4 regions of the Kitasatospora sp. NPDC004745 genome follow, and region 1 is predicted to be linked to each of the others. Evidence: riboswitches for the same ligand, from Rfam matches in the RefSeq annotation. Region 1 holds a riboswitch; each other region holds the start of a gene.
What was found. A riboswitch is a leader RNA that binds a small molecule or an ion and turns the genes downstream of it on or off. The one in region 1 is predicted to bind cobalamin.
Positions count from the first base shown of each region.

Region 1 (6,975 bases):
GCTTCCAGCACCGGCTCCCCCGCCACCGCTGCCCGGCGCGGCGGGGGAACCGGTCGATCGGTGAGCCGCTCGCGCAGCGGCGCGGCGGCTCGGCGGGCGTCCCGCACCGACAGCGGCAGCGGCCGCCAGCCGGCCAGTCGGCCGAGGTCGACGACGGGCGGCGCGATCGCCGTCGCCCGGAACACCTCGGCGGGCGGGCCGTGCACGACGGTGCCGTCGCCGGGCAGGTAGGCGACCCGGTCGGCGTACTGGACGACCCGCTCCAAGCGGTGCTCGGCGAGCAGGACGGTCACGCCGAGGTCGTGCACCAGCCGGGTGATCGCGGCGAGCACCTCCTCGGCGGCGGTCGGGTCCAGCGCGGAGGTCGGTTCGTCCAGCACCAGGACGCGCGGGTGCGCGGTGAGCACGGAGCCGATGGCGACGCGCTGCTGCTGCCCGCCGGACAGCTCGTACAGGGCGCGGTGGCGCAGGTCGGCCAGGCCGAGCAGGTCGAGGGTCTCCTCGACGCGTTTGCGCATGACCTCCGGCGGAATCGCCAACTGCTCCATGACGTACGCGAGTTCCTCCTCCACCGTGTCGGTGGTGAAGCCGGCCAGCGGATCCTGCCCGACCACACCGACCACGTCGGCGAGTTCGCGCGGCGGGTGGTGCGCGGTGTCCCGGCCGTCCACCGTGACCCGGCCGCGCAGGGTGCCGCCGGTGAAGTGCGGCACGAGACCGTTGACGGCGCCGAGCAGGGTGGACTTGCCGGCGCCGGTGCGCCCGACCACCAGGCAGAGCTCGCCCTCCGGGACGTGCAGGTCGACGTCGCGCAGGACGGGCTCGCTCCCGCCGTCGTACACCACGCCGACCTGGTCGAATCGGATCACGTGCTCACCTCGGGGGTCGTGCGGTCGGTACCGGTGCCGCGGGTGGTACCGGCCCCGCGCCGGTCGCCGGCCGGCTCGGGCGTCCGGCCGGGCGGCGGCGAGACGATCCCGGCGGCGCCCGCCAGCAGCAGGGCGAGCACCGGGACGAGCGGCAGCGTCGGCCAGGTCAGCGGGTAGAGGGAGGGGTTGAGGTCGGTGGCGTCGTAGCCCACCGTGGCGAACAGCAGGACGGCGGCCGTCACCCCGCAGCCGGCGACGCCCCATTCGGCGGCCCGCCACCGATCCGGCCGGTACGTGGTGCGCCGCACCCGCCGGCCGCCGAGCAGCAGGCCGGCCACACAGAGAACGGCACCCGCGAGGAAGGCCGGCAGCCCGAGCGCGGCGGGAGCCGTGCCGTCCAGGAGCCCGTACACCCCGGCGCACAGGCCGCACATGCCGAGCAGCATCAGGGCGCCGGTGAGCCGGCGGGAGCGGCGCGAGGCCGTGCCGGAGCGGCCGTAGCCGCGCGAGTCCATCGCCGCGGCCAGACTGAGCGAGCGTTCCAGCGCGTCCTCCAGGACGGGCACGACGATGCTGCGCAACGCGCGGACGCCCTTGGTCCGTCCGGCGCGCAGGCGCCGCGCCCGGGCGACGCGTTGGACGCTCTGCACCAGCTGCGGCGCGACGCTCAGCGAGACCGTCACGGCGACGCCCAGCTCGTAGAGGGCGCCCGGCAGCACCCGCAGGGCCCGCTTGGGGTTGGCGAGGGTGTTCGCCGCGCCGATGCAGCAGATCAGGCAGGCCAGCCGCAGCCCGTCGAAGGCCGCCGAGAGCGTCGCCTCCAGCGAGACCGGGCCGCCGATCTCGATGCCCGCGTACCAGGCGGGCGTGGGGATGTGCGGCAGCGAGAAGAGCAGGTGGTCGTGCGGGGTGATGCCGGTGGCGAAGACGCACCGGAAGACCACCCGGATCGCCACCACCGTCAGGGCCACCCACAGGTAGTAGGTGAACCCGCGGGCCCACGGGGCCTCGGTGCGGCGGGCGGTCACCACGTGGCCGAGCACGGCGAGGACGAGCAGGAGCAGCAGCGGGTTGGTGGTGCGGCTGGCCGCCGTCGCCAGGGCCAGCGCCCACGCCCACCACGCCAGCGGGTGCAGGTTCCGCGGGGCGCGCCGGCCGCCCGGGCCCGGCCCGCGGACGGCGGGCGGGGCCGCGACGCGTTCGTCGAGCACGGCCACGCGATCACTCGGCCCGTCGGCGGCGGCGCCGTGCGGTGACCACCGTCGCCACGCCCAGGGCCACGACGAGGACGGATCCGACCACGGCGGGGAGCATCGAGCCGGAGTCGTGCGGGGTGTCGGCCACCGGGTCGGCGTTCACCACGCCGCCGGGCACGGCGGGGGTGGCCGTCGGTGCGGCCACCGCGGGCTCCACGGCCGGCGGGGCCGACCGGTCGGTCGGGGTGTCCGTCGGTGCCGGGGTGGACGGCTCGACCGGCACCGGCGTGGCGGGCACCGGCACCGGCTCGGGCGCTCCCGGTGGGGTGATGCCGTCCTGCGGGGTACCGGCCGTGCCACCCGTCGGGGGTGCGGCGGGCGCGGGCGGGCGGCCCCCGCCCGCCGGGGGCCGGGCGGGGGCCGGGGCACGGCCGGTGCCGCCGGTCCCGCCGGTACCGCCGGTGGCCCCGGTGCTGCCCGAAGCCGCAGCGGCGCCGCCACCGCCGGTCGCACCGCCGGCACCCGTCGACCCGCCGCCGGAGCCGCCCGAGCCGCCCGAGCCGCCCGAGCCGCCCGCGGCACCGGAACCACCGCTCGACCCGCCCGCGGCGCCGCCGGAAGCACCCGCGGAGCCCTGGCCCGGGTCGGCCGGCTGCCCACCCGGGTCGGCGCTGTGCGCCCGGACGGTGTCCGGCGAGAAGCTCGGACGCCCCTCGGTGCCCTCGATGTCGGTGCCACCGAAGATCCACAGGTCGACGCTGCCCGGCTTCGGGTGGTGGCTCATCGCGCCGAGCTGGCTGTAGGACCACTCGTTCTGGCCCGGATCGGCGTGCCAGTACGACCAGTAGGCCGTGGCCGGCGGCGTGAGGACGCACTTCTCCTGGTCCGGGGTCGGGAACTGCTTGCCGTCCTGGTAGCCGCTGTAGCCGATCCGGCAGATGAACGCCGGGCCGTCGTGCCCGGTGCCGGCGGTCTTCCAGCCGCCCTGGTTGAGCAGGGCGTACCCGGTGGTGGGGGTGCTCCCGCAGGAGCGCAGCAGCGGGCCGCCCCACCTGCTGAAGTCCACGGCGAGCACGACGCCGGAGGTGGTGGTGCACTGGTCCATCGGCAACGGCGCCGCGGCGGCCGGGGCGGTGTCCACGGCGACGCCGCCGAGGGCGAGGGCGGCGGTCAGCGCCGTCGCCGCGAACAGCCGGCCGAGGCGGGCGCCCGGTCCCCCGGTCATCGGTGACGTCCAGGGGCCGCGGTCCGGCGCCGGCGGGCGACGAGGACGGCGGCGGCGCCGAGCGCGGTCAGCGCACCGGCCCCTGCCGTCAGCGTCAGCGCCTGGCTACCGGTGCCGGCCAGGCTGCCGGAGCCGGTCGACACCGGCACGCCCCCGGCCGGGGCGACACCGTCACCCGCCGGGGCGTCGACGCCTCCGGCCGGACGGACGGTCGGGCCGCCGCCGGCCGCGGGGGTGTCGGTGACCGGGGCCGGTGCGGTCGTGGTCGGCGAGCCTGTCGGGGTTCCGGCCGGGGTGCCGGTCGGCGTGCCCGTGGGCGTTCCCGTCGGGGTTCCGGTGGGCGTACCCGTGGGCGTGCCCGTCGGGGTTCCGGTGGGCGTGCCCGTCGGGGTTCCGGTGGGCGTCCCCGTGGGCGTACCCGTCGGCGTGCCCGTCGGCGTGCCCGTCGGCGTCCCCGTGGGAGTTCCGGTCGGCGTCCCCGTCGGCGTCGGCGTCGGTGTGCCCCCGAGGGGGCGGCTCAGCGTGCCGAAGGAGATCCCGGTGGCGCCGCCGACCACCTGGGTCGAGGCACGGACGTCCGAACCCTGCTGCCCGGCGGAGGCGACGTTGAACCCACCGTCGCCGTTCTGCTGACCGGCGAGGAAGTCGAGCGCCTTGGCGATCTGCGCACCGTAGTCGGCCTTGCGCAGCGTCATGCCCTGGACGGCCAGCGCGGCCGAGTTGGTCGAGTCGCCGGCCGCGCCGGGGAAGCCGCCGTCGGGCAACTGCCGCGCGGCGAGCCACCCGAGGCCCTTGTCGACCGCCTGCGCTGCGGCGTCGTCGCCGGGGACGAGCGCGAGGGCCATGGCGGCGATCGCCGTGCTGTCGACGTCGGAGTCGCCGGTGGCGGGGATCAGGCTCGGCCAGGAGCCGTCCGGGTGCTGGAGGCCCTTCAGGTAGGCGACCGCGGGGGCGGCGTTGGCGGCGTCCCCGGCGCGGAGCTGGGCCATGACGGCGAGCGCCTGGGAGAAGACGGAGGTGGCGTAGACGTAGTTCCCGGCGGCGTCGCAGCCCGTGTTGGCGTCGGCCTTGGTGCACACCATCGCGGCGAGGGCGGCGATCAGGTCGTGGCCGCCGAAGTTCCGCGGGTCACGGCCGACCACCTCGGCGAGCAGCGCCTCCTTGCCGATCGACCCGCCGCCGGCGTACTCGGTGCCGATCGCGGTCCAGTCGTCGACGGTGCGCTCGCTGGCGTCCTTGCCCCGCTGGTCCAGGAAGTCGACGATCCGGCGCAGCGCGGCGTCGTCGGTGCCGGTGGCGGCGAGCGCGTAGGCGCCGTCGATGGTGAGTCCGAAGTCGGCGAAGGCCGGGAAGCCCTCGTAGTAGTGACCGTCGATCAGGCGGGACGGGTCGGCGAGGTAGGCGGCGCCCCTGGCGACGTCCGGCGTCCGGCCCGCGGCGGGGACGGCCGCCCCGGCGAGCGAGACGGCGGGCCGGCCGACAAGCGCCGTGCCGCAGGCGGTGACCGCGAGTGCTGCGGCGGCCAGCAGGGACGTGGTGCCCCGGCTCCTGTGGCGCGTACGACTGCTGCTGACCCTCACCGGCGTCTCCCTGGTCGGTCGACGCGGGGCGCAACGGCGCAGCCGACGGCTGCCGGTGGAGCGCGTGGCCGTCGGAACTGCGTCGTAGTCCGCGACGACGCGAGTGCTCTCTGAACAGACCCCGGTTCAGGCATTCCGGCTCATCCGCCCTGGGCGGATCTACGGTTGCGGGTCAGCGCCGGAGTTGGACCGGCTTCCCCTGAGGACCGAGGTGAAAAACCGGTTCATCAGACCACGTCAGCGGAGTGGGAGTCAACGGCCTGTCAGATGGTCCGCTCACCCTGACGGGACGGGCCGCGCGGATCAGGACGGCCGGGCGCCTCCTGCCGCACCGCAGGGCGTGCCGGAGCTGCCGGCACCCCTCCCCGCGGGGTGCCGGCAGGTGCCTCCGGACGTCAGGGCGCCGTGATGCCCGGCTGGGCGCCGGCGCCGAAGGACCAGCCCTCGACGTCGCCGGGGGCCGGGTTGTAGCTGCCCGCGCCCAGGCTGCTGTACGACCAGGGCCCGCCGTGCTGGGCGTGCCAGTAGGACCAGTAGGCGCTGCCGGTCGGGTTGGTGCAGGTGGCCGGCAGCGCGTTGATCTTGCAGACGAAGCCGGGGAACCGCGGGTGGAAGGCGTACGTGAATCCGGCGCCGGTCAGCGCGGCGAGCCCGGTGGCCGGATCGCCGGGTGCGCAGCCGGTCTCGACGCCGCCGCCGACGGCGGTGAAGTCGACCACGACGGTGACGCCGGTGGTGCCGCTGCAGGCGGCCGCGTGGGCCGCGGGGGCCTGGACGGCGGAGGCGCCGAGCAGGCCGGCGGTGAGGGCCGCGGCCGCGGCGATCGAGCCGAGCGTGCGGCGGGCCGGTCTGGCCGGGGTGAGGGTGTCGGTCATCGGAACTCTCCTCGTGGGCTCAGGGATTCGGTGGCTGGCTCAGGAGTTCGGTGGCTCAGCGGGCGGCCGGCGCCGGGCAGGCCAGGGTCGGGGCGGCCGGACGCGCGCCGGCGGCGGAGAGGGTGGCCAGCGGGGTGCCGGCGAGGCCGAGCGCGGCCTGCGCGGTGGCCCGGGCGCCGTTGGCCGGGTTGAATCCGGTCGCGTCGTAGGCGACGGCGCCGCGGACCGCCGGGTCGGCGGAGCAGCCCTGCTGGAACTTCACCAGCCGGCTCCAGCCCTTGAGGCCGGCGCCGATGCGTCCGCCGGCCAGCAGCGCCTGGGTGGCCAGGCCCGTGGTGTTGGCGTTGGAGGCGGTCGCCCCGGCGGCCGCGAAGCCGCCGTCGGCGTTCTGGTGGGCGGTGAGCCAGCCGAGGCCGGCGTTCGCCTTGGCAGTGCGGCCGGTGGCGGCGAGGGCCTGGGCGGCCAGCGCGGTGGCGTCCGGGTCGCTGGTGCAGGTGGTCTGGCCGAAGGAGACCGGGTAACCGCCGTCCGCACACTGGCTGTTCGCCAGGAAGTCGACGGCCGCGGCGGGGGCGCCGCCGGGGGTGCGGTGCAGGGCGATCAGGGCGAGCGACTGGCCGAAGGCGTTGCTGTAGTCGCCCCACTGGGAGCGGTCGGAGAAGCGGCCCTCGGCGGTCTGCAGGGAGCGCAGCCGGGCCGGCAGGTCGACGCCTCCGAAGGCGGTCGGGTTCGCGCCGCGGACCTCGGCGGCGAGCAGCAGCTTGGCGGTGGCACCGGCGTAGGCCTCGGTGGTGCCGTCGCCGAGGTAGCCGCCGAGGATCTCGGGCTTGGCCAGCCAGGCGGTGGCCCGGGCGGCGGCCTCGTCGGAGCCGTGGGAGGCGGCGAAGGCCAGCACGGCGTCGACGGTCAGGCCCTGGTCGGGGTAGGCGGTGCCGTTGAACACGGACTCGAAGTGGTCGCCGTCGACGAGCTGGCGGGCCAGCCAGCCGCCCGCGGCGGCGTCGGGGCGGATCGTCGGGGCCGCGGTCGCGGCGGGTGCGGCGGCGGGCGCGGCCTGGGCGGCGGTGGCCGCCGGGAGCGCGGTGGCGAGGGCGAGGGCGGGTATCGCGAGCAGACCGAGAGTGCGGCGGAGGGCGGGCATGGCTGCCTTTCCGGGCCTGGACGCAGGGGCCCGGAGGGCGCCGGCGGCACGCCGGGCAGCCCTCGGAGCTCCGGCCCGCAGACCACGAC
Region 1 covers NZ_JBIALK010000050.1:11,818-18,792, reverse strand. Annotated here, with positions in the region: gene ACFYUY_RS39295 (ABC transporter ATP-binding protein) at 1-869, opposite strand, end outside; gene ACFYUY_RS39290 (CbiQ family ECF transporter T component) at 866-2,086, opposite strand; partial or broken gene ACFYUY_RS39285 (hypothetical protein) at 2,727-3,290, opposite strand; gene ACFYUY_RS39280 (prenyltransferase/squalene oxidase repeat-containing protein) at 3,287-4,870, opposite strand; cobalamin riboswitch at 4,978-5,107, opposite strand; gene ACFYUY_RS39275 (flagellar hook-length control protein FliK) at 5,266-5,745, opposite strand; gene ACFYUY_RS39270 (peptidase) at 5,801-6,886, opposite strand.

Region 2 (6,975 bases), on a different contig from region 1:
GATCTCGGCGCCGGTCTCCAGGGTCGCCGGCTTGGTGCCACCGGTGGAGCGGTCGCCCTGGACGCCCGGCTCGGTCTCGGCGATGGTCAGCTCGACGGCGGCCGGGAGCTCGATGTAGAGCACCGCGCCCTCGTTCTGCGCGACCAGGGCCTCGAAGCCCTCCAGCAGGTACTTGGCGGCGTCGCCGACGACGGCGGGCTCGATGGTCAGCTGGTCGTAGGTGTCCATGTCCATGAACACGAAGTTCTCGCCGTCCTTGTACGAGAACTGCATGCCGCGCTTGTCGACGTTGGCGGTCTCGACCTTGGTGCCCGCGTTGAAGGTCTTGTCGACGACCTTGCCCGTCAGGACCTCCTTGAGCTTGGTACGCACGAAGGCCGGGCCCTTGCCGGGCTTGACGTGCTGGAACTCGACGACGGACCAGAGCTTGCCGCCCTCCAGCTTGAGGACCATGCCGTTCTTGAGATCGTTCGTGGAAGCCACGGGCGCACTTACTCCTGGATATAGCTGTCAAGGAACCAAGGGGTGCGTCCTGCCGCCGACGGCCCGGGGGCCGCGGTCACAGGGCGAGGAGCTCCTTGGTGGTGATGGTGAGCAGCTCGGGCCCGCCCTCCTCGAGGGGGCGCACCACGAGCGTGTCCTCGATCCGGACACCGCCCCTGCCCGGGAGGTGGACCCCAGGACCGACGGTGACCGGTACGCGGCTGTCCAGTTTACCCATGTCCGAAGGGCCGAGGCGCGGCGCCTCCCGGATCTCCAGCCCGATGCCGTGCCCCACCGGGTGCGGGGACGCCTCGGTGTGGCCGGCCGCCTCCAGGATCTGCCGCGCGGCCCGGTCGGGCACGTACTGCTCCACGCCTGGTCCGAGCGCCTCCCGGGCGGCCCGCTGGGCGCGGAACACCAGCCGGTGCAGCTCGACCTGCCAGGGCGCGGGGGCGGCGCCGATCACGAAGGTCCGGGCGGTCGAGATGCCGTAGCCGCGGTACTGGGCGCCCATCACCACGGTCAGGAAGTCACCCTCCTCCACCCGGCGGTCGGTCGGCTGGTGGGCGGGCTGCCCGGAGTGGCTGCCGGTGCCGACGGACACCGGGAAGGCCGCCCGGTCCGCACCGTGGTCGATCATCCGGCGTTCCAGCTCCATCGCCAGGTGCCGCTCCGTCCGCCCGACCAGGATCGACTCCAGGAGCTCGCCGAGCGCCTGGTCGGCGATCTCGGCGGCGATCCGCAGGTCGGCGATCTCGTGCTCGTCCTTGACCACCCGCAGCCGCTCCACCAGCCGGTCCAGGTCGGCCAGCCGGGCACCGCCGGACAGGCCGGCCACCGACCGGTGCCGGCTGACGGTCAGGTCGTGCTCCTCCACCGCCAGCGCCGCCAGCCTGAGCCGCGCCGCGGCCTCGGCCGCCGCCAGGGCGGTGTCCGCCCCGGCCGGCACCGGCACCTGGGTGACGTCCGGGGCGATCAGGTGCTCCCCGGTGTCGTCCGGCGGCAGGTCGTCCGGCAGCGCCAGCAGTGCACGGTCCCTGGTGAGCAGCAGCGTCGCCCCGCAGGGCGCGCAGCCGGTCAGATACCGCACGTTCGCCGCCCGGGTGATCAGCGCCGCATCGGCCCCGGCCGCACTGCAGTGCTCCCTCACCCGCTCCCGCCGACCCGCGTACGCATCAGACATGCGTCGAGCCTACGAAGCCGCACCCCGTTCCGCCCGCCGAGCACTCCCGAGGGGGCACGTCGCCGCTGCCCGCACGCCCCGGCTCGCACCCCGGGCCGACCGGTACGGGGCTGTCACTGCTCGGACGGCTGCCAGCGCTGCTCGACCCCGGCCAGCTTCCAGTAGCCGATCGCCGCGGCCCAGACCACCACGAAGAGCCCGGCGATCGCGTACCCGACGTTGTCCAGCGAGATGTCCGCGATCCAGCCGCTCACCGGGTCGGTCAGGTCGAGCTTCTCGTGCAGCACGCCGACCAGTTCGATCGTGCCGATGACGAAGGCCACCGCGATCGACAGCCCCGTGATCGTCAGGTTGTAGTACACCTTGCGCACCGGGTTGGAGAAGGCCCACTGGTACGCGAAGTTCATGAACGTCCCGTCCAGCGTGTCGAACAGGCTCATCCCGGCCGCGAAGAGCAGCGGCAGGCAGACGATCGCGTACCAGGGCAGCCCGGCCGCCGCGCCCGAGCCCGCCATCACCATCAGGGTGACCTCGGTCGCGGTGTCGAAGCCCAGGCCCAGCACCATGCCCACCGGGAACATCTGCCCCGGCCGGGTGATCGACCGCGTCGCCCGGTTCAGCACCCTCGCCAGGAAGCCGCGCGAGTTCAGGTGCTCCTCCAGCTGCGCCTCGTCGTACTTCCCGGCCCGCATCGCCCGGAACACCTTGAGGATGCCCACCAGCGCCGCCAGGTTGAGCGCGCCGATCAGGTACAGGAACGCGCCGGAGGCCGTCGTGCCGACCATCCCCAGCCACTGGTGGGTCGTCGACTCGTCGTCCATCAGGGTGTTGGCCAGCTGGGCGCCGCCCGCCACCAGGGCGGCCATGATGACCACCATCGAGGAGTGCCCGAGGGCGAACCAGAAGCCCACCGACACCGGGCGCTTGCCGTCCGCCATCAGCTTGCGGGTGGTGTTGTCGATCACCGCGATGTGGTCGGCGTCGAAGGCGTGCCGCATGCCGAGGGTGTACGCGGTGATGCCCAGGCCCACCCCGAAGACCTGGGTACCGACCGCGTAGTTGTGGGGCGCGACCAGGAAGAACAGCGTCCCGAACGCGACGACGTGCATGGCCAGGATCACGCCCATCAGTCCGGCCGTGCGGACGGTGTCCTCGCGCTTCCAGCGGAACGTCGGCAGTGCGGACGGCGTCGCCGGCGCCCCGGGGTCGGCGGTTTCGGGCAGGGTCATACGCGGATCACGCTCCAGCACCTCGTGGAAAGACTTCGTGAGATGCCGTGGCCGGTCTCCTGGCTTACGGGGCACCCGTACCCGCCTTCCCAGACGCGCGAAGCGCCCAGTGGCGTCGTGGATACGGACGACTCCCCCCGATCACAGTGGCGAGGGCCGCTCCGGACTGGGACCCCTGAGGGTCCGTCACCGGTCTTCCCGAGCACCACGGCGGGCAACACCGTAGGGGGCCCGGCTCCACCCATGCAAGGCTGCGCACCTGCGCAGGTGTCCAGGATCACAGGCCCCGGCCTGCGAGAATGTCCACATGCATCTCGTACCGGCCGACCGCGCGGACCACCGCACCATCGACGGACACCGGGTCTGCGAGGCCATCGCCGCCATCGGCGACACCGCGCACGTCCGCACCTGGGCCGAGCGGTTCTCCCTGCTCGCCGACCCGGGCCGGCTCGCCCTCCTGCTCGCCCTGCACCGCGCCGGCCCGCTCGCCGTGACCGACCTCGCCGTCGCCACCGGTATGCGCGACCCCGCCGTCTCCCAGGCCCTCCGACTGCTCCGCACCGCCGGCGTGGTCACCGGCGACCGCGACGGACGCGTCGTGCGCTACCGGCTCGTCGACGACGCCCTGCGCCCCCTCCTCGACCCCTGCGCCGCCGCCGACCACCACGAACCCACCGCTGCCACCGGCTGACCCGCCCCGGACGGACCCGCCGGAGCGGGGCCGGATGAGTACGATCTTCGTGTGCTGAACCGCCTGCGGCGCCGGCCCCGGCCCTGGCCCGACGAAGACCGCTGGGAGACCTGGCCCGTCCGGGCCCGCGTCCTCGCGGTCGCCCGCACGCTCACCTCGGCCACCCGGGTGCTCGACGTGCTCACCCTGCTCGTCCGCCCGCAGCTCGGCGTCCGGTGCTACCTCACCGTCAACCCGGGCTCGGCGTTCACGGCGGGCCTCGGCCCCTACCTGGCCGACCAGCAACCCGCCGTCACGGTCATCCCGTGGGAGGAGGCCGTCCGGTACGAGTTCGACCTCGCGGTGTCCTGCGCGGTCCACGCCTCCATGCACCGGCTGCGCGCCCCGCTCGTCGTCCTCCCCCACGGCGCCGGCTACAACCGCCTGGTCGCCGAGTCCACCGGGGACGGGGTCAGTGCCGCCGGCCTGTCCCGTCAGGAGCTCACCCACCGGGGGCGGGTCTTCCCCGCGGTCATCGGGCTGTCCCACGAGGAGCAGTTCGAGCGGCTGGCGGCCACCTGCCCCGAGGCGCTGCCGCACGCACGGGAGGTCGGCGACCTCACCTTCGCCAGGATGCTGGCCAGCCGCGGCCGGCGGGACGCCTACCGCGCCGCCCTCGGGGCCGTCGACGGCCGGCGCCTCGTCGTCGTCACCTCCACCTGGAGCAGGCACTCCCTGGCGGCGCACTGCCTCGACCTGCCGCGCCGGCTGGTCACCGCGCTCCCCGCCGACGAGTACGCCGTGGCCGTGGTCCTGCACCCCAACGTCTGGGACCGGCACGACCCCGAACTGCTGCTGGCCACGGCCCGGGGCTCCGGCCTCAGGCTGATCCCCCCGCACCAGGGCTGGCAGACCGCCCTGGTCGCCGCCGACCTGCTGATCGGCGACCACGGATCGGTCTCCTTCTACGGCGCGGCACTGGACCGCCCCACCCTGCTGGTGGCCACCGGCGCCGCCGAACTCGACCCGGGGTCCCCCACCTACGCCTTCGGCCAGGCGGCGCCCGCGCTCGACCCGGACGGCGACCTGCACGCCCAGCTCGAAGCGGCCGTCGCGACGTACGACCCGGAGCTGCTGCGCCCCGTCACCGACCGCTCCCTCGGCCAGCGCGACCGGGCCGTCCCGGCCCTGGCCCCCGTCCTGTTCGGCTTCCTGGCGGACAAGGTCGACGACCTCACCACCCCCACCGCCCTGCCGCCCTACCCGGCCCCGGTACCGCTCCCGGCGGAGCGGCCGACCGCCTACGACGTCGAGGGCGAGTGCGCGGACGGCGAGGTCTCGGTACGCCGGTACCCGATCGACCCGCAGGGCCACCCCCGGGGCTTCTTCGCCCTGGACGCCGCCGAGACCACGGTGGAACTGCGCTCCGTGGCCGAGGTCCTGGCCAGGACGGAGGTCGACGCCGAGGAGCCGGCCGGGCGCTGGATCGTCGAGGCCGCCGACGGGATCCCCGGCCTCGCCGTGACGGTGGCCGCCCTCGCCCGGGACCGCTGCGCGCTCCGGCTGCGCACCGGCGAGCTCCTGGAGGCACGCGCCGAGGCCCCGTGGGCCGGCGCCGAGCCCCGGCTCGACCCGCTGCTGCTCGGCGCGGCCGTCGCGCTCTGGCTCGCCGAGGGCGGCGCCCCCGGCACCCTGCCCGACCACGGCCTCACCATCCGCACCGGCCGCCACCGCACCCGGGTGGCCTTCACCCCGCCGCCCTGAGGCCTTTCCTCCGGCACGGTGACGGTTTCAGCCCTTCAGCTCCTCCAGCCGGCCCCGCGCCCGCTCGGCGAGTGCCGCGTCGCCCAGCTCCTCCGCGAGCGCGGTGAGCAGGGTGAAGGCCTCGGCCTCCTTGGCCCGCTGGCCGAGTTCGCGAGCCCGCCGCGCGCAGTCCTCGGCGGCCCGGACGGCGAGGTCAAGCCGCCCCAGCGCGCGCTGGGCCCGGGCCCGGACCAGCGGCAGCCGCATCAGCATCGGGTCGCCGGTCTCCTCCGCCCGCGCCGTCGCCTCGTCCAGGACGTCCAGCGCCTCCGCCGCGCGCCCGGCCGCGACCAGCGCCTGGGCGACGTTGTAGCTCTGCACCACCACGCCGTGCGGATCGGTGCGGTTGTCCTCCAGGGCCAGCCGGAACAGCTCCACCGCCTGCTCCGGGCGCCCGTCGGCCAGGCAGAGCAGCCCGTGCGTCTCGTGCAGCACACCGCTCAGCTGCGGCTCCCCGACCAGCGGCAGCTGCTCCGAGGCCAGCGCCAGCTGCTCGGCCGCGCGGGGGAAGTCCCCGAGCTCGTAGTGGGCGCGGGCCAGCTGGTTGCGCATCCGGATCACCGCGTCCGGGCGGTTGTCCCACTGCGCCGACTCGACGCCGAGCCGGTGCGTCTCGATCCAGTCCCCGTAGTTCTTGCCGCTGTGGTAGAGCGCCCAGAGCGATTCGCACAGCCGCCACACCTCACCGTGCCAGCCCTGTTCGGCCGCCGCCCGCACCGCCTCCCGAAGGTCGGCCCGTTCGGCCCGGAGCCACTCCAGCGCCTCCGCCTTGGAGGCGAACTCCCGCCCCGGGGCGTCGGGGGGCTCCTGGAGCCGGAACCGCTCCCCGAGCACCAGCGCGTCGGCCGCGGCGGCCCGGGCCCGGTAGTAGGCGACCGCGCGGGCCAGCAGGCCGGTGCGGTCGGGGAGTTCACCGGCCGTGCGGCGGGCGTGCAGGCGCACCAGGTCGTGTGCGCGGAACCGCTGCCCCGGCCCCGGGTCCACCACCTCGTCCAGCAGGTGGGCCGCGCGCAGTTCGCTCAGCCCGTCCCGGACGCGCTCGACGCCGGCCGCCTCCGCCAGCTCGGCGGAGACGAACGGCCCGGGGGCGGTACCGACCAGCCGGTACAGCGCCCGGGCCGGCCCGGAGAGCCGCCCGTACACCTGGTCGAGCATCCGGTCGACCCCGCCCTCCTCGTTGCTCAACGAGGCCAACCTCCGCTCCGAGTCAGCGAGTTCGGCCACCACCTGGTCGACGTCGAGCTCGTCGTGGTCGACCAGCTGGAAGCCCACGGCGTTCAGTGCCAGCGGCAGTCCGCCGCAGAGTCCGACCAGCTCGTCCAGCTCCCGGTCGGTGCCCCGGTCGGGCCCGAGCCAGCGGCGCACCAGCTCCGCACCGGCCGGGGCGCTCAGCGGGTCCAGCCGCCGCACCTCGGCGCCGTCGAGGACCAGACCGGGCAGGCGTCGCCGCCCCGCGACCACGACGAGCCCGTCGGACGGCAGCAGCGTGCGGACCTCCCCCGCCTGCTCGACGTTGTCCAGGAACACCAGGACGCGCTTGCCGGTCGTCACCGTCCGGTACGCCGCGGCCCGCTCGGCCAGGGTGGCCGGCACCTCGGCCCCGAAGG
Region 2 covers NZ_JBIALK010000004.1:492,588-499,562, forward strand. Annotated here, with positions in the region: gene efp (elongation factor P) at 1-483, opposite strand, end outside; gene ACFYUY_RS11160 (aminopeptidase P family protein) at 560-1,666, opposite strand; gene ACFYUY_RS11165 (HoxN/HupN/NixA family nickel/cobalt transporter) at 1,780-2,895, opposite strand; cobalamin riboswitch at 2,927-3,120, opposite strand; gene ACFYUY_RS11170 (metalloregulator ArsR/SmtB family transcription factor) at 3,203-3,586, shown strand; gene ACFYUY_RS11175 (hypothetical protein) at 3,638-5,329, shown strand; gene ACFYUY_RS11180 (hypothetical protein) at 5,357-6,975, opposite strand, start outside.
Region 2: another riboswitch for cobalamin. It lies ahead of ACFYUY_RS11165 (HoxN/HupN/NixA family nickel/cobalt transporter); the one in region 1 lies ahead of ACFYUY_RS39280 (prenyltransferase/squalene oxidase repeat-containing protein).

Region 3 (6,975 bases), on a different contig from region 1:
TCCCCGTGGGGACACCGCCGGTCCTTCGAACGCCCAGGAGCCACCCCTATGCCGTCCGTACCCCTGCCGTGGAACGTGCACCGACCGCCCCGCGCCGACGGGCAGGTCGTCCTGGTCACCGGCGGCAACGCCGGGATCGGGTACTTCATCGCGGAGCAGCTGGCCACCACCGGAGCCACCGTCGTGCTCGGCAGCCGGAGTCCGGCGCGTGCCGAGGCCGCCCGGGCCGTGATCCGCGACCGCGTGCCGGGCGCCCGGGTCCGCACGCTGCAGCTGGACCTCGCCGACCTCCCGTCGCTGCGCACCGTGCCGGACGCCCTCGGGTCACCCCGCCTCGACGCGGTGGTCCTCAACGCCGGGGTCGCGCTCGACGATCCGCCGCGGGTGGAGACCGCGGCCGGCCACGAGCTGATGTTCGGCACCAACCACCTGGGGCACTTCGCGCTGACCGGGTGGCTGATGCCGCTCCTGGCAGCCGCCCCGGCGGCCCGCGTGGTGACCATCGGCAGCTTCGCGGCGAAGTCCGAACACCTGGACCTCGCCGACCCGCAGTCCCGGCGGGACTACGTGCCCAAGCGGGCCTACGCGCGGTCCAAGCTGGCGCAGATGCACGCCGGCCTCGAACTCGACCGCCGTCTGCGCGCGGCCGGCAGCACGGTGGCGAGCGTGCTGGCCCACCCCGGCGGGGCCCTGGACTCGCTCACCCCGGCACGCCCGCCCGTGCACGCCCGGACGCCCGGCACCGCGCTGCGCGGGGCGCCCGCCGCCGTGCTCCTCCAGGGCAAGCACGCCGGCGCCTGGCCCGCCGTGCGGGCGGTCCTCGACCCGGCGGTGCGCGGCGGCCAGCTGTGGGGCCCGCGCGTCGCCGGCCTGCGCGGCAGGCCCCGGCTGGAACCTCGCTGGCGCACCCTCACGGACACCGCCGTCGCGGCGCACCTGTGGGACCTCAGCCGCGACCTGACCGGCGCCGACCCCGGCACCGGCCCGCTCCGGCACCCACGGTGACCCGGGGCCGCGGCCGGTCCGCACCGCGGGGCTGCGCGCGGCGGGGCGGGCGGATCCCGTAGGGTCGGGCGAATGGCGAAGTACTTCGACGTGCATCCAGAGACCCCGCAGGCCCGCACCATCGGCACCGTGGCCGACAGTCTCCGCGCGGGGGCCCTCATCGCGTACCCGACGGACTCCTGTTTCGCCCTGGGCTGCGCCATGGGCAACCACGAGGGCCTGGAACGGATCCGCTCCATCCGGCGGCTCGACGACCGCCACCACTTCACCCTGATGTGCGAGAACTTCGCCCAGCTCGGGCAGTTCGTCCACATCGACAACGCCGTCTTCCGCGCCGTCAAGGCGGCGACGCCCGGCAGCTACACCTTCATCCTCCCGGCCACCAGGGAGGTGCCCCGCCGGCTGATGCACCCCAAGAAGAAGACCGTCGGGGTCAGGATCCCCGACCACGCCGTCACCCGCGCCCTGCTCGCCGAACTCGGCGAACCGCTCCTGTCCAGCACGCTCCTGCTGCCCGGCGACGCCGAACCCATGACCCAGGGCTGGGAGATCAAGGAGCGCCTCGACCACGTGCTCGACGCCGTCGTCGACTCCGGGGACTGCGGCACCGAGCCCACCACCGTGGTCGACTTCTCGGACGGGACGCCGCAGATCGTCCGTCAGGGCGCCGGGGACCCGTCGCGGTTCGAGTAGCACCCGCTCGACGCCCCCGGGCGCGGACCCGACGGCCCGTTCAGTGCTTCCGCGTCAGACGGCCCAGGACGCTCGGGCCGCGGGTCGTCTCCCAACGCGACCGCGCCTGGCGGATCACCGTGTCCCACTCCTGGCGGACCTCGTTGTCCGGGGGGCGCTCGCCGCGGCCGATCCGGTCGAGCTCCTCCTGCACCTCCCGTCCGAGCGCCGCCGAGGACACGGCCACGAACATCGCCCCGAACAGGGCGGAGAGCATCGCGAACACCGCCCCGATCGCCCCGTAACGGTTCGTGGTTGAGTTGAAGAGGTACGGCAGGTAGACGCTCATGGCCACCGAGTAGCCGGCCAGCAGGGCCGCCCCGATGAAGCCGAACGGCATCAGGTCGCCCCTGCTGATCCGGGCGGCGGACAGCAGCCGGCCGCTCCAGACGAGGAAGACCGCCGTCACCGGGGCCACCAGGAGGGACGCGCCCAGCTCCAGCGTCCCGCGGCCGAGCACGGCGTGGACCCAGCCGCTCAGCGCGGCGTACCCGGCCAGCAGGGCGATCCACTTCAGACCGTTCACCGTGTTGCGCACGCTCAGGGGATGCAGCTCCCAGCCCTGCTCGAAGAGCCGCTGGGCGGCCCGCGCGAAGCTCAGCGCCGAGACGAGCAGGAAGGCGAGGCCGAAGAGCCCCACGCTGCTCCAGCCGCCCGACGAGGAGAGGATGTGGCGGACGGCTTCGGCGCCGTCCTGGGTGAGGGCGTAGCGGTCGATGACGCGTTCGGCGACGTCCTTGCCACCCAGCCGGACCACGAGGGAGCTGCAGACGATGGCCAGCGGCACCAGCGCGGTCAGCGCGGCCGAGGCCAGGGCCATCGAGCGGTCGAAGCCCACGAGCCGCTGGAACCGGCCGAACACGCGCAGCGCGAACGCCGGGCGGAGCCAGAAGGTCGCCGTCCGCAGCACGGTCTCGCGGGTGATCCGTGTCGTGTGACCCTCCGGAGTGGCGGCGACGAGGTGTCGTCGGGGGGAGCGGGTGTGGTCGGCGGGTGCTCCCGCGGGCCCTCCGGTCCGCGCGGCGGCACCCCGCCGGGGCCATCCTGCCGCCCCGGATCCCGATCGACCCCGGCAACCCGCCGCACGGGCGCCGCCCTCGGTCGCCGTCACCCGTCCGTCCCGACCGCGCCGGAGGCCCCGCACCGGGGCGGGCAACGGGCCCGCCCCGGTGCGGGGCCGTGGCTCAGCCGGCGAGTTCGGCCCGGAGGCGGCGGGCCGCGCCGACCAGGCTGTCCAGCGAGGCGCGGGTCTCCGGCCAGCCCCGGGTCTTCAGGCCGCAGTCGGGGTTGACCCAGAGGCGCTCGGCCGGGATCGCCGCCAGCCCGGCGCGCAGCAGTTCCACGGCCTCCTCGGTGCCGGGCACCCGCGGGGAGTGGATGTCCCAGACGCCCGGGCCGACCTCGCGGGGGTAGCCGGCGGCGGCGAGCTCACCGGCGACCTGCATGTGGGAGCGGGTGGCCTCCAGGGAGATGACGTCCGCGTCGAGGTCGTCGATGGCCGTCATGATGGCGCCGAACTCGGCGTAGCACATGTGGGTGTGGACCTGGGTGTCGGCGCGCACCCCGGAGGTGGCGAGGCGGAACGCCTCGGTGGCCCAGGCCAGGTACGCCGGGCGGTCGGCGGCCCGCAGCGGGAGGGTCTCGCGCAGGGCGGGCTCGTCGACCTGGACGACGGCGGCGCCGGCGGCCTCCAGGTCGACGACCTCGTCGCGCAGGGCGAGGGCGACCTGCCGGGCGGTGTCGGCGAGCGGCTGGTCGTCGCGGACGAAGGACCAGGCGAGCATGGTGACCGGCCCGGTGAGCATGCCCTTGACCGGGCGGTCGGTGAGGCCCTGGGCGTAGCGGAACCAGTCGACGGTCATCGGGTGCGGCCGGGAGATGTCCCCGGCGAGCACCGGCGGGCGCACGTAGCGGGTGCCGTAGGACTGCACCCAGCCGTGCCGGGTGGCGAGGTAGCCGGTGAGCTGTTCGGCGAAGTACTGGACCATGTCGTTGCGTTCGGGCTCGCCGTGGACGAGGACGTCGAGGCCGGCCTTCTCCTGGAAGGCGATGACCTCGCGGACTTCGGCCTCGATGCGCCCGCGGTAGCCGTCGGCGTCGATCCGCCCGGCGGCGAGGTCCGCGCGGGCAGTGCGCAGCTCGGTGGTCTGCGGGAACGAGCCGATCGTCGTGGTGGGCAGCAACAGCAGTCCGAGGCGGGCGCGTTGGGCCTCGGCGCGCTGCGGGTAGGCCTGCGGGCGGCGGGCGTCGGCCGCGCTGACGGCGGCGGCCCGGGCGCGGACGGCCGGGTCCCGGGTGATCGGGGAGCCGGCGCGCGAGGCGAGGTCGGCGCGGTTGGCGGCGAGGTCGGCGGCGATCGCGCCGGTGCCCTCGCGCAGGCCGCGGGCGAGCAGGGCGGTCTCGGCCGTCTTCTGCCTGGCGAAGGCGAGCCAGCGGGCGATCTGCGGGTCCAGGTCCCGTTCGGCGGTGGCGTCGAGGGGGACGTGCAGCAGCGAGCAGGAGGTGGCGACGTCGACGCTGCCGGCGAGGCCGAGCAGGGTGGCCAGGGTGGCGAGCGACTTCTCCAGGTCGTTGATCCAGATGTTGCGCCCGTCGACCACGCCGGCGACGAGCCGCTTGCCGGGCAGCCCGCCGACGGCGGCGAGGTCGTCCAGGTTGGCGGCGGCGGGGCCGGTGAAGTCCAGGGCGAGGCCTTCGACCGGGGCTGCGGCGAGCACCGGCAGGGCCGCGCCGAGGCGGTCGAAGTAGCTCGCGACGAGCAGCCTGGGCCGGCTGGTGAGGGCGCCCAGCTCGCGGTAGGCGCGGGCGGCGGCGTTCAGCTCGGCCGGGGTGCGGTCCTGGACGAGCGCGGGTTCGTCCAGCTGCACCCACTGCGCACCGGCCGCCTGCAGTTCGGCGAGCAGTCGCGCGTAGACGGGCAGCAGCCGGTCGAGCAGGGTGATCGGCTGGAAGTCCTCGGCGACGCCGGGGGCGGGCTTGGCGAGCAGCAGGTAGGTGACGGGGCCGACCAGCACCGGGCGGGCGTCGTGACCGAGGCCGAGGGCCTCGCGCAGCTGCGCGACCTGGTGGTCCGGGTCGGCGGTGAAGACGGTGTCGGGGCCGAGTTCGGGCACCAGGTAGTGGTAGTTGGTGTCGAACCACTTGGTCATCTCCAGCGGAGCGACCTCCTGGGTGCCGCGCGCCATGGCGAAGTACCCGTCGAGCGGGTCGGCGTCGACCGCGGCGCGGTGGCGGGCGGGGACGGCGCCGACGGCGACGGTGGTGTCCAGCACGTGGTCGTAGAGCGAGAAGTCGCCCGTGGGGACTTCGTGGACGCCGGCCTCGGCGAGCTGCCGCCAGTTCTCCCGGCGCAGGTCGGCGGCGGTGGCGAGCAGGGCGTCGGCGGTGACGGCGCCCTTCCAGTACCCCTCGACCGCCTTCTTGAGCTCCCGGTCGCGGCCCTGGCGGGGGTAGCCGTGGGTGGTGGCGCGGGTTGCCGCGGCTGCGGACTTCGTCGTCAAGGGACTCTCCTTCGCGAGTCTGCTTCCTCTGGTCCCCGGGGACGGGACGAGGGTGCGAAGGGGTGCCCGACCGGGCGCGGCCGCGGGCGCAGGGATGCGCCGGACCCGCCTGGTGTGCACGCCGACCCGCCCACGAGGTCACCGGGATGTCCGCGCGCGATCGGTCGCGTGCGGGCAGTGGCAGGTCTTCGGACTCGCGGGCGCGGCCGCCCTGGTCAGGGCGGTCACCTACTGGCCGTCGCTTCCCAGGCCCGTCCGGGCCCAGTGCGTATGACGGCGGTCGTTCCCACTCACCGCTGCGGGGCAGTCCCGGAATGGCCACGTGAATGGCGTCACCGGGTTCCCTCTTGCGACGCGCCTGCCTGGCGGACAGGGCGAACCAGCTGCCCGGCCAGCCTAGTGCGAACCCGCGGCCGGGGGCGCGGAAATCCCACCACGTGTCCACGGGGTGAGACGTGGCCGGTCCCCCGGCGGCACCGGCCGTCGCGGCGGCCGTGGAATCCGCCCACCGCGACGGGCCCGACCGCACTCCGACGCGGCGCTCGACCCGCCGTTCGACCGCGGGTCCCCGCAGCTCCGGCGTGCGCTCGTACGCCGACGGCCCAGCCGTGAGGGGATCCCGGCGGGCCGAGCCCGGTCCGCGGACGCGCCGGAGGGCACGGCCCCGGCGTCCGGTCACCGTCACCCGAACGGCGGCTGCCCGTATCCGAGCGCCGGGCCGTCGCGTTGGTACGGCACCAGCTGGTGGGCCGACATCCGACCGCTCTGGTACCACCCGACGACGACAGCGGCAGAAGAGGGCGACATGCTCCAGATCTCAGTCGAGGACTCCGAGATCGGCCCGGGCGAGGCCCACCGGTGGCACCTGGTCCCGTTGACCGGCGGCGACCCCGCCCCGCGCCGGATGACCGGTTACAACCAGGCGAAACATTTCACCGTGGCCCAGCACGCCCAGAGCGTCGACGAGCCGATCCGCTCCTACGTCGCGGCCAGCTTCGAACTGGCCGGTCCGGTCGACCTGGACGCGCTGGCGGTCGCGCTGCTCCACCTGGTGCGACGTCACGAGGTGCTCCGGGCGGTCTACCAGCCGCTGGGCGGGGACCTCGGCTGCGAGGTCCTGTCGCCCGGGGAGGTGGCCCTCAAGCACGTCTACGCCGGCCCGTTGGAGACGCCCGCGGAGGTCGAGCGCCACCTCCACGACGCGTTCAAGGAGGTGGACACCCTCTCCTGGCCGCTGATCACCATGGGCGCGGTGGTGCGGCCGGAGTCGACCACCGTCTGGTTCTCCTGCGACCACCTGGTCACCGACGGCCTCTCCAGCGCGATCGCCGTCAACGACATCACCACGGCCTACCGGAGCCTCACCGCGGCCGGAACCGCCACCGAAGCCGCCACCGAAGCCGCTGACGGACCCGAGGCCGACCGGGTCCGCCCGGCACGCCCGGCCCGCACCGAGGATGCGGCCCAACAGCCGGGCAGCTACCTGGAGTTCAGCCGCGGCCAGCGCCGGGCCAACCGCGCCATGCGCGCCGACGACGCGCGGCTGGACTACTGGCGGGCGTTCCGCGACCGCAACGGCGGCCTCTTCCCCCGCTTCCCGCTCGACCTCGGCGTCCGGCCCGGCCGGCTGTACGCGCCGACCGCCGGCACCGAGCGCCTGCTCAGCGCCCGCCAGGCCGAGGCCTTCGGCACCGCCTGCCGGGCCCGCGGCGGGCGGCTGTCGATGGGGCTGCTCGCC
Region 3 covers NZ_JBIALK010000014.1:94,522-101,496, reverse strand. Annotated here, with positions in the region: gene ACFYUY_RS22755 (SDR family NAD(P)-dependent oxidoreductase) at 49-1,005, shown strand; gene ACFYUY_RS22750 (L-threonylcarbamoyladenylate synthase) at 1,078-1,698, shown strand; gene ACFYUY_RS22745 (hypothetical protein) at 1,739-2,647, opposite strand; gene metE (5-methyltetrahydropteroyltriglutamate--homocysteine S-methyltransferase) at 2,922-5,237, opposite strand; cobalamin riboswitch at 5,416-5,619, opposite strand; gene ACFYUY_RS22735 (condensation domain-containing protein) at 6,043-6,975, shown strand, end outside.
Region 3: another riboswitch for cobalamin. It lies ahead of metE (5-methyltetrahydropteroyltriglutamate--homocysteine S-methyltransferase); the one in region 1 lies ahead of ACFYUY_RS39280 (prenyltransferase/squalene oxidase repeat-containing protein).

Region 4 (6,975 bases), on a different contig from region 1:
CGCCCGCGGCCGGGACCGACCTGTTCCGCCGCGCCGACCGCTCGCCCGGGCCGGGCGCGGCGGGGGGCGACGGTGCCGGGCCCGGCGTTCCCGCGTCCGGGGTTCCTGCGTCCGGGGTCCCTGCGTCCGGGGTTTCCGGGACCGGCGGCCCGGGGACCGATCCGTCCGGGCCGGCCGTTCCCGGGCCCGACCTTCCCGGGCCCGACGTTCCGGCACCCGACGTTCCCGGGCCCGACGTTCCGGCACCCGATGCGTCCGACGCGCCGCCGCAGGTGGCCCCGACCGGCGCCCCCGGCCCGGTAGACGACCAGGCCGTCGAGCTGGCGCCGTACACCATCCCGCAGGTCCCCGCGATCGGCTGGGACCCGGCCCCCAGCCCCCGGCGCCGCTGGATCGCCCGCGGCGTGCTCGCGGCCGTCCTCGTCATCCAGGCCCTGCTCTCGCTGCGCCTGCTCGCCGCCGCGCACCCCGACGAGGCCGCCGCCATGGTGGCCGGCCGCCAGCAGCTCGACCACCTGCTGCACGGCACCCCCGTGACCACCCACCTGGCCGAGCGAATACCCGGCACGCCCCAGCTGTACCTGCCGTTGGCCGGCGCCGCCGCCGACGCCAACGGCATCTTCGGCGCCCGGGTGCTCAGCCTCTGCTTCGCCCTGCTCACCACGGTGCTGCTGTACTCGCTGACCCGCCGGCTCTTCAACGAGCGGGTGGCGATCTGCTCGATCGCCGGCTACGCGGTGGTGCAGTCGACCGTCGTCGTCGGCTTCTACGCCGCGCCCGAGGCGCTCGCCGTCCTGCTGGTCGCCCTGGCGGCCTGGGTCACGGTGTTCACCGCGCGCCGCCCGGTGGCCCTCGTCCTGCTCGCCGCGCCGGTCGCCGCCCTGGCCTGCGCCGTCGCGTACTCCGCGGTGTTCACGCTGCCCGCGCTGGTCGCGCTGGCGGCGGCCACCGCCTGGCCGCGGCGACGGCTCGGCCCGGCCGCCCTGCGGGCCCTGCTGCTCGCCGCCGGCACGGTGGGCGCCCTGCTGCCGTTCGGACTGCTCGGCAAGGTCGCCGGGTGGTCCCCGGCCCACGGGCAGGGTTCCCGTCCGGTCGGCGAGATCCTGCTGAACACCGTCCAGTGGGGCGGTCTGTTCACCGTCCTCGCGGTGGCCGGCACGATCGCGTACGCCCGCCGCGAGCAGCTGCTCGAGTCGCCGGAGAACGACGGCGTCACCACCACCCGCGCCCAGCGCGCCCTGCTGGGCACCGCCCTGACCTGCACCGCCCTGCTGGTCCCGGCGGTCCACCTGGCGCTTGGCACCTCGGGGGCGCTGTTCCGGCACCTGGGCTTCGGGATGCTGCTCGCCGCCCCGCTCGCCGGGGTCGGCCTCACCCGGCTGGTCGGCGCGCACTTCCGCCACCCGCAGCTGGGCATCCTGGTCTGGGTCGCCCTGCTCGCGCTCGGTCTGGAGCAGTCAGCGCTGCGTTACCAGAACGGGCCCGACTCCGGCCGGCTGCTCGCCGTCCTGCGGGTGCACGCCACGCCGCAGGGCCACTACCTGACCGAGGTCGACGGGCTGCCCGAGTACTACCTCGGCGCCGTCAGCCGGCCCGAGCAGTGGACGTCGGCCCGCTCCGGGACGGACTACCGGGACGCGGCGGGTGTCGAGCATCACGGCGACGAGGGCAGCGCCGCCGCGATCAAGGACGGCTACTTCACCGTCGTGGTCCTGGACAGCACCGCCCCGGCCGCCACGGACCGCGTCCTGGCGACGGCGCTGGCGAGCGGCGGGCACTACCGGTTGATCGCCCAGTTCACCTCTCCGACGGGCGATTCGAGCACCTACAAGGTCTATCTGAAGCACTGAACGGCCGCCGGGCCCACCGTGGCCCACGACACGTCGGCCACAACATATGGTGCCGCCGCAGTCAGCCGCCACTAGATGTATGCTCACTCCTGCTGTCAAAGCAGGGGAACCCGGTGCGAGTCCGGGACTGCCCCGCAGCGGTGTGCGGGCGGCTCGACAAGCCGCGCCCGCGAGTCCGAGTACCTGCCGACGGTGTGCGCCACGGCCCTCCCGCAGAGGCCGCGCCAGCACGAGCAGTACCTTCCGGGCCTCGCGGGCGGGCCGGGGACGCCACCGTCGCGCGACGCACTCCTGCGTACGCGCCGTGCTCCCCTGCCCCGTTCGGCCCGGACCCGATCACCGCCGCCGATCGCCGCCAGGAGAGAGCGCCTTGACCACCGCTGCCTCAGCCACCCTGCCCGCCCAGGGCTCCGGTTCCGCCCCCGCCGCCCCGACGGTCTCCGACCCCGGCGGCGCGCTGCTGCGGCTGCTCACCGACCGTAGTGTCGATCTCCCCCAGGTGGACCCCGGCCATGTCGCCGCCGCCGCGCTGCGCGGCCGCCACGCCGGCTCGGACTTCGCCGAGCTGCGCGGGCTGGCCGTGGACGCCGCCGCGTCGATGATCGCCGAGGACCCCCAGTACTCGAAGCTGGCCGCCCGCCTGCTCGCACTGGAGATCGTCGACGAGGCCGACAGCCAGGGCGCGACCTCGTTCGCCGCCTCGATCGCCGTCGGCCACGCCGAGGGCCTGATCGGCGACGCCACCGCCGCCTTCGTCGCCAAGCACGCCGCCGCGCTCGACGCGCTGATCGACCGGCAGGGCGACGACCGCTTCGAGTACTTCGGCCTGCGCACCGTGCAGTCCCGCTACCTGCTGCGCCACCCGATCACCCGCAAGGTCGTCGAGACCCCGCAGCACTTCCTGCTCCGCGTCGCCTGTGGCCTGGCGGTCGGCGACACCGAGCAGTCCGTGCGCGAGGTGGCCGAGCTGTACCGCCTGATGAGCCGGCTGGAGTACCTGACCTCCTCGCCGACCCTGTTCAACTCCGGCACCCGCCACCCGCAGATGTCGAGCTGCTACCTGCTCGACTCGCCGCTGGACAACCTGGACTCGATCTACAGCCGCTACGCGCAGATCGCCCGCCTCTCCAAGCACGCCGGCGGCATCGGCCTGTCGTACTCGCGCATCCGCTCCCGCGGCAGCCTGATCCGCGGCACCAACGGCAAGTCCAACGGCATCGTCCCGTTCCTGCGCACCCTCGACTCCTCCGTCGCCGCGGTCAACCAGGGCGGCCGTCGCAAGGGCGCCGCCTGCGTCTACCTGGAGACCTGGCACGCCGACATCGAGGAGTTCCTCGAGCTGCGCGACAACACCGGCGAGGAGGCGCGCCGCACCCACAACCTCAACCTGGCGCACTGGATCCCGGACGAGTTCATGCGCCGCGTGAACGCCAACCAGGACTGGTCGCTGTTCTCCCCCGCCGACGTCCCCGAGCTGGTCGACCTGTGGGGCTCCGACTTCGACGAGGCCTACCGCAAGGCCGAGCAGGCCGGCAAGGCCGTGCGCACCATCCCCGCGCAGACCCTGTACGCCCGGATGATGCGCACCCTGGCGCAGACCGGCAACGGCTGGATGACCTTCAAGGACGCCTCCAACCGCGCCGCCAACCAGACCGCGCTGCCCGGCCGCACGGTGCACTCCTCCAACCTGTGCACCGAGATCCTGGAGGTCACGGACGACTCCGAGACCGCCGTCTGCAACCTCGGCTCGGTCAACCTCGGCGCGCACGTCGCCGAGGGCGCGTCGGCGGAGGACCTGCTCGGCGCGATGGACTGGGAGCGGCTGGACGCCACCGTGCGCACCGCCGTCACCTTCCTCGACCGCGTGGTGGACATCAACTTCTACCCGACCGTCGAGGCCGGCACCTCCAACTCCCGCTGGCGGCCGGTCGGCCTCGGCGTGATGGGCCTGCAGGACGTCTTCTTCAAGCTGCGGATCGACTTCGACTCGGCCGAGGCGGCGCGGCTGTCCACGCTGATCGCCGAGCGCATCATGCTCACCGCCTACGAGCGCTCCGCCGACCTGGCCGAGCAGCTCGGCCGCCACGAGGCGTACGGCGAGACCCGCGCCGCCCGCGGCGAGCTGCACATCGACCACTTCGACGTGCAGCCGCACTGGGCCGACCGCTGGAGCGCGCTGCGCGCCCGGATCGCCGAGACCGGCCTGCGCAACTCGCTGCTGCTGGCCATCGCCCCGACCGCGACCATCGCCTCGATCGCCGGCGTGTACGAGTGCATCGAGCCGCAGGTGTCCAACCTGTTCAAGCGCGAGACGCTCAGCGGCGAGTTCCTGCAGGTCAACCCGTACCTGGTGCGCGAGCTCAAGGAGCTCGGCGTCTGGGACCAGACGACCCGCGACGCCCTGCGCGACGCCAACGGCTCCGTCCAGGAGCTCGGCTGGCTGCCCGCCGAGGTGCGGTCGCTGTACCGCACCGCGTGGGAGCTGCCGCAGCGCGCGCTGATCGACCTGGCCGCGGCCCGCATGCCGTACCTCGACCAGAGCCAGTCGCTGAACCTGTTCATGGCCGCGCCGACCATCGGCAAGCTCAGCTCGATGTACGCGTACGCGTGGAAGGTCGGTCTGAAGACCACCTACTACCTGCGCTCGCGCCCGGCCACCCGGATCGCCCAGGCCGCCTCCGGCACCGCCCGTGCCGCCGCGCCCGTCCCGGTGAACACGCCGACCCTCACGCCGGAGGAGGAGGCCGCGCTGGCCTGCTCCCTGGAGAACCCCGAGTCCTGCGAGGCCTGCCAGTGATGTCCGACGACCGCGAGAAGATGCTGCTCGACCCCGGGTTCGAGCTGACCCTGCGCCCGATGCGATACCCGTCGTTCTACGACCGGTACCGGGACGCGATCAAGAACACCTGGACGGTCGAGGAGGTGGACCTGCACTCCGACGTCGCCGACCTCGCCAAGCTGAGCGAGGGCGAGCGGCACATGATCGGCCGGCTGGTCGCCTTCTTCGCGACCGGTGACTCGATCGTCGCGAACAACGTCGTGCTGAGCCTGTACAAGCACATCAACTCCCCCGAGGCGCGGCTCTACCTGAGCCGTCAGCTGTTCGAGGAGGCCGTGCACGTCCAGTTCTACCTGACGCTGCTGGACACCTACCTTCCGGACCCGGAGGACCGCAACGCGGCCTTCGCCGCGGTGGAGAACATCCCCTCCATCCACCAGAAGGCCCAGTTCTGCTTCAAGTACATGAACGCGGTCGACCACATCGACTCGCTGCAGAGCAAGGAGGACAGGCGGGCGTTCCTGCTCAACCTGATCTGCTTCGCGGCGTGTGTCGAGGGGCTGTTCTTCTACGGCGCGTTCGCCTACGTGTACTGGTTCCGGAGCCGGGGTCTGCTGCACGGTCTCGCGACGGGTACCAACTGGGTGTTCCGCGACGAGTCCATGCACATGGACTTCGCGTTCTCGGTGGTGGACACCGTGCGCGAGGAGGAGCCGGACCTCTTCGACGAGCAGATGGCGAAGCAGGTCACGGAGATGCTGGAGGAGGCCGTCGAGGCCGAGCTCCAGTTCGCCCAGGACCTGTGCGGTGACGGCCTGCCCGGCATGAACACCGCCTCGATGCGCGAGTACCTGCAGGCGGTGGCGGACCAGCGCCTCGCCCGTCTCGGGCTCCCGATCCGCTACGGGTCCAGCAACCCGTTCGGCTTCATGGAGCTGCAGAACGTCCAGGAGCTGACCAACTTCTTCGAGCGCCGGGTGTCGGCGTACCAGGTCGCCGTCGAGGGCTCGGTCTCCTTCGACGACGACTTCTAGGAAGTAGCCCGGTAGACGGACGGAGAGGTGCCCCGCACGGCCACAGCCCGTGCGGGGCACCTCCGTGTTGGATCAGTCGGCCGAAAACTCCCCGGACTTGACCCCCACGAGGAACGAGGCCCAGGCCTCAGCCGGAAACAGCAGCACGGGACCGCCAGGGTCCTTGGAGTCCCGGACCGCTGTCGTCATCGACCTGGCCTGTGCCTCGATGCAGTTCCCGCCCTGCCCGCTGTAGGTGCTCTTGTGCCACTCGCCGGTCATAACTCACCCATCTCTTGCCCGGAGTTCAGAACCCCTGTCGTACCCGAGCGATCATGTCGAGACTGTCAGCCGGACTCAAGGCGATTGAGCGGAGCGAGTCGAAGATCAATGTGTACTCATCGATCTCGGCTGGCGTCTCCATGTAGAGCGTCCCTGTCCGGTGCTCGACGCAGACTACGTCCGAGTAGTCGGGAGACGGGAAACTGAACATCACGAATGAGCCCATCAAACCAGCATGGGCACCGGCGCGGTCCGGCAAGACCTGGAGCTCCACATAGGGATGCCCAGCCATCTCGACCAGCTTGTCGAGTTGCCCAGCCATCACCTTCGCGCCACCCACCTGAACGCGCAACGCCGATTCGCCCTCGATCACGCACAAGCGCGGCGGGTTCGGCCTGGTGAGCACCTCCTGTCGCTCCATCCGAGCAGTCACCAAGGCATCCACTTGTTCGGCGGCCAGCCCGGACGGTTTGGCCTGCATCACCGCGCGAGCGTAGTCGGGAGTCTGCAGCAGGCCAGAGATCAGCATGTTCTCGAACGACCTGATGTAGTCAGCCGTCTCCTCGTAATCGATGAAGTCCGAGTAGGACGGCCGAGCCAAGCTCGCCCGCTGCACCCACCCGGGCTCTCGGCCCCGACGAGCAAGAGCGACCAACTCCTCGACACGGCCGTGGTCTTCCACACCGTAGAAGGTCAGCAGATCTCGCAGCTCGCCGAGCGAGATGCCCAGCCGCGCGTTCTCTATCCGGCTGATCTTCGAACGGTGACAACCGATACGCTCCGCCGCCGCTTCGGGCGACTTGCCGGCTTCCTCTCGCAGCCTGACCAAAGCAGCCGCCAATCGCCTGCGGCGCACTGTGGGTCGCGCTTGGCTCATCTGATGCTCCATCACACCGGTTAGGCCCAGATCATACGCCCCGGAAAAAGATCTTGGAAAATTTCCATCGGGCAAGTTGCGCATTGACTCATTTCCACCGCATGCTACTTGCTGTAGTCCGCCATGCCACCCAGAGTGACCGCCGCGGACTCATCCCGGGCATCCCCATGCCCC
Region 4 covers NZ_JBIALK010000036.1:33,592-40,566, reverse strand. Annotated here, with positions in the region: gene ACFYUY_RS36300 (glycosyltransferase family 39 protein) at 273-1,850, shown strand; cobalamin riboswitch at 1,892-2,056, shown strand; gene ACFYUY_RS36295 (ribonucleoside-diphosphate reductase subunit alpha) at 2,245-4,647, shown strand; gene ACFYUY_RS36290 (ribonucleotide-diphosphate reductase subunit beta) at 4,647-5,663, shown strand; gene ACFYUY_RS36285 (DUF397 domain-containing protein) at 5,736-5,924, opposite strand; gene ACFYUY_RS36280 (helix-turn-helix domain-containing protein) at 5,950-6,885, opposite strand.
Region 4: another riboswitch for cobalamin. It lies ahead of ACFYUY_RS36295 (ribonucleoside-diphosphate reductase subunit alpha); the one in region 1 lies ahead of ACFYUY_RS39280 (prenyltransferase/squalene oxidase repeat-containing protein).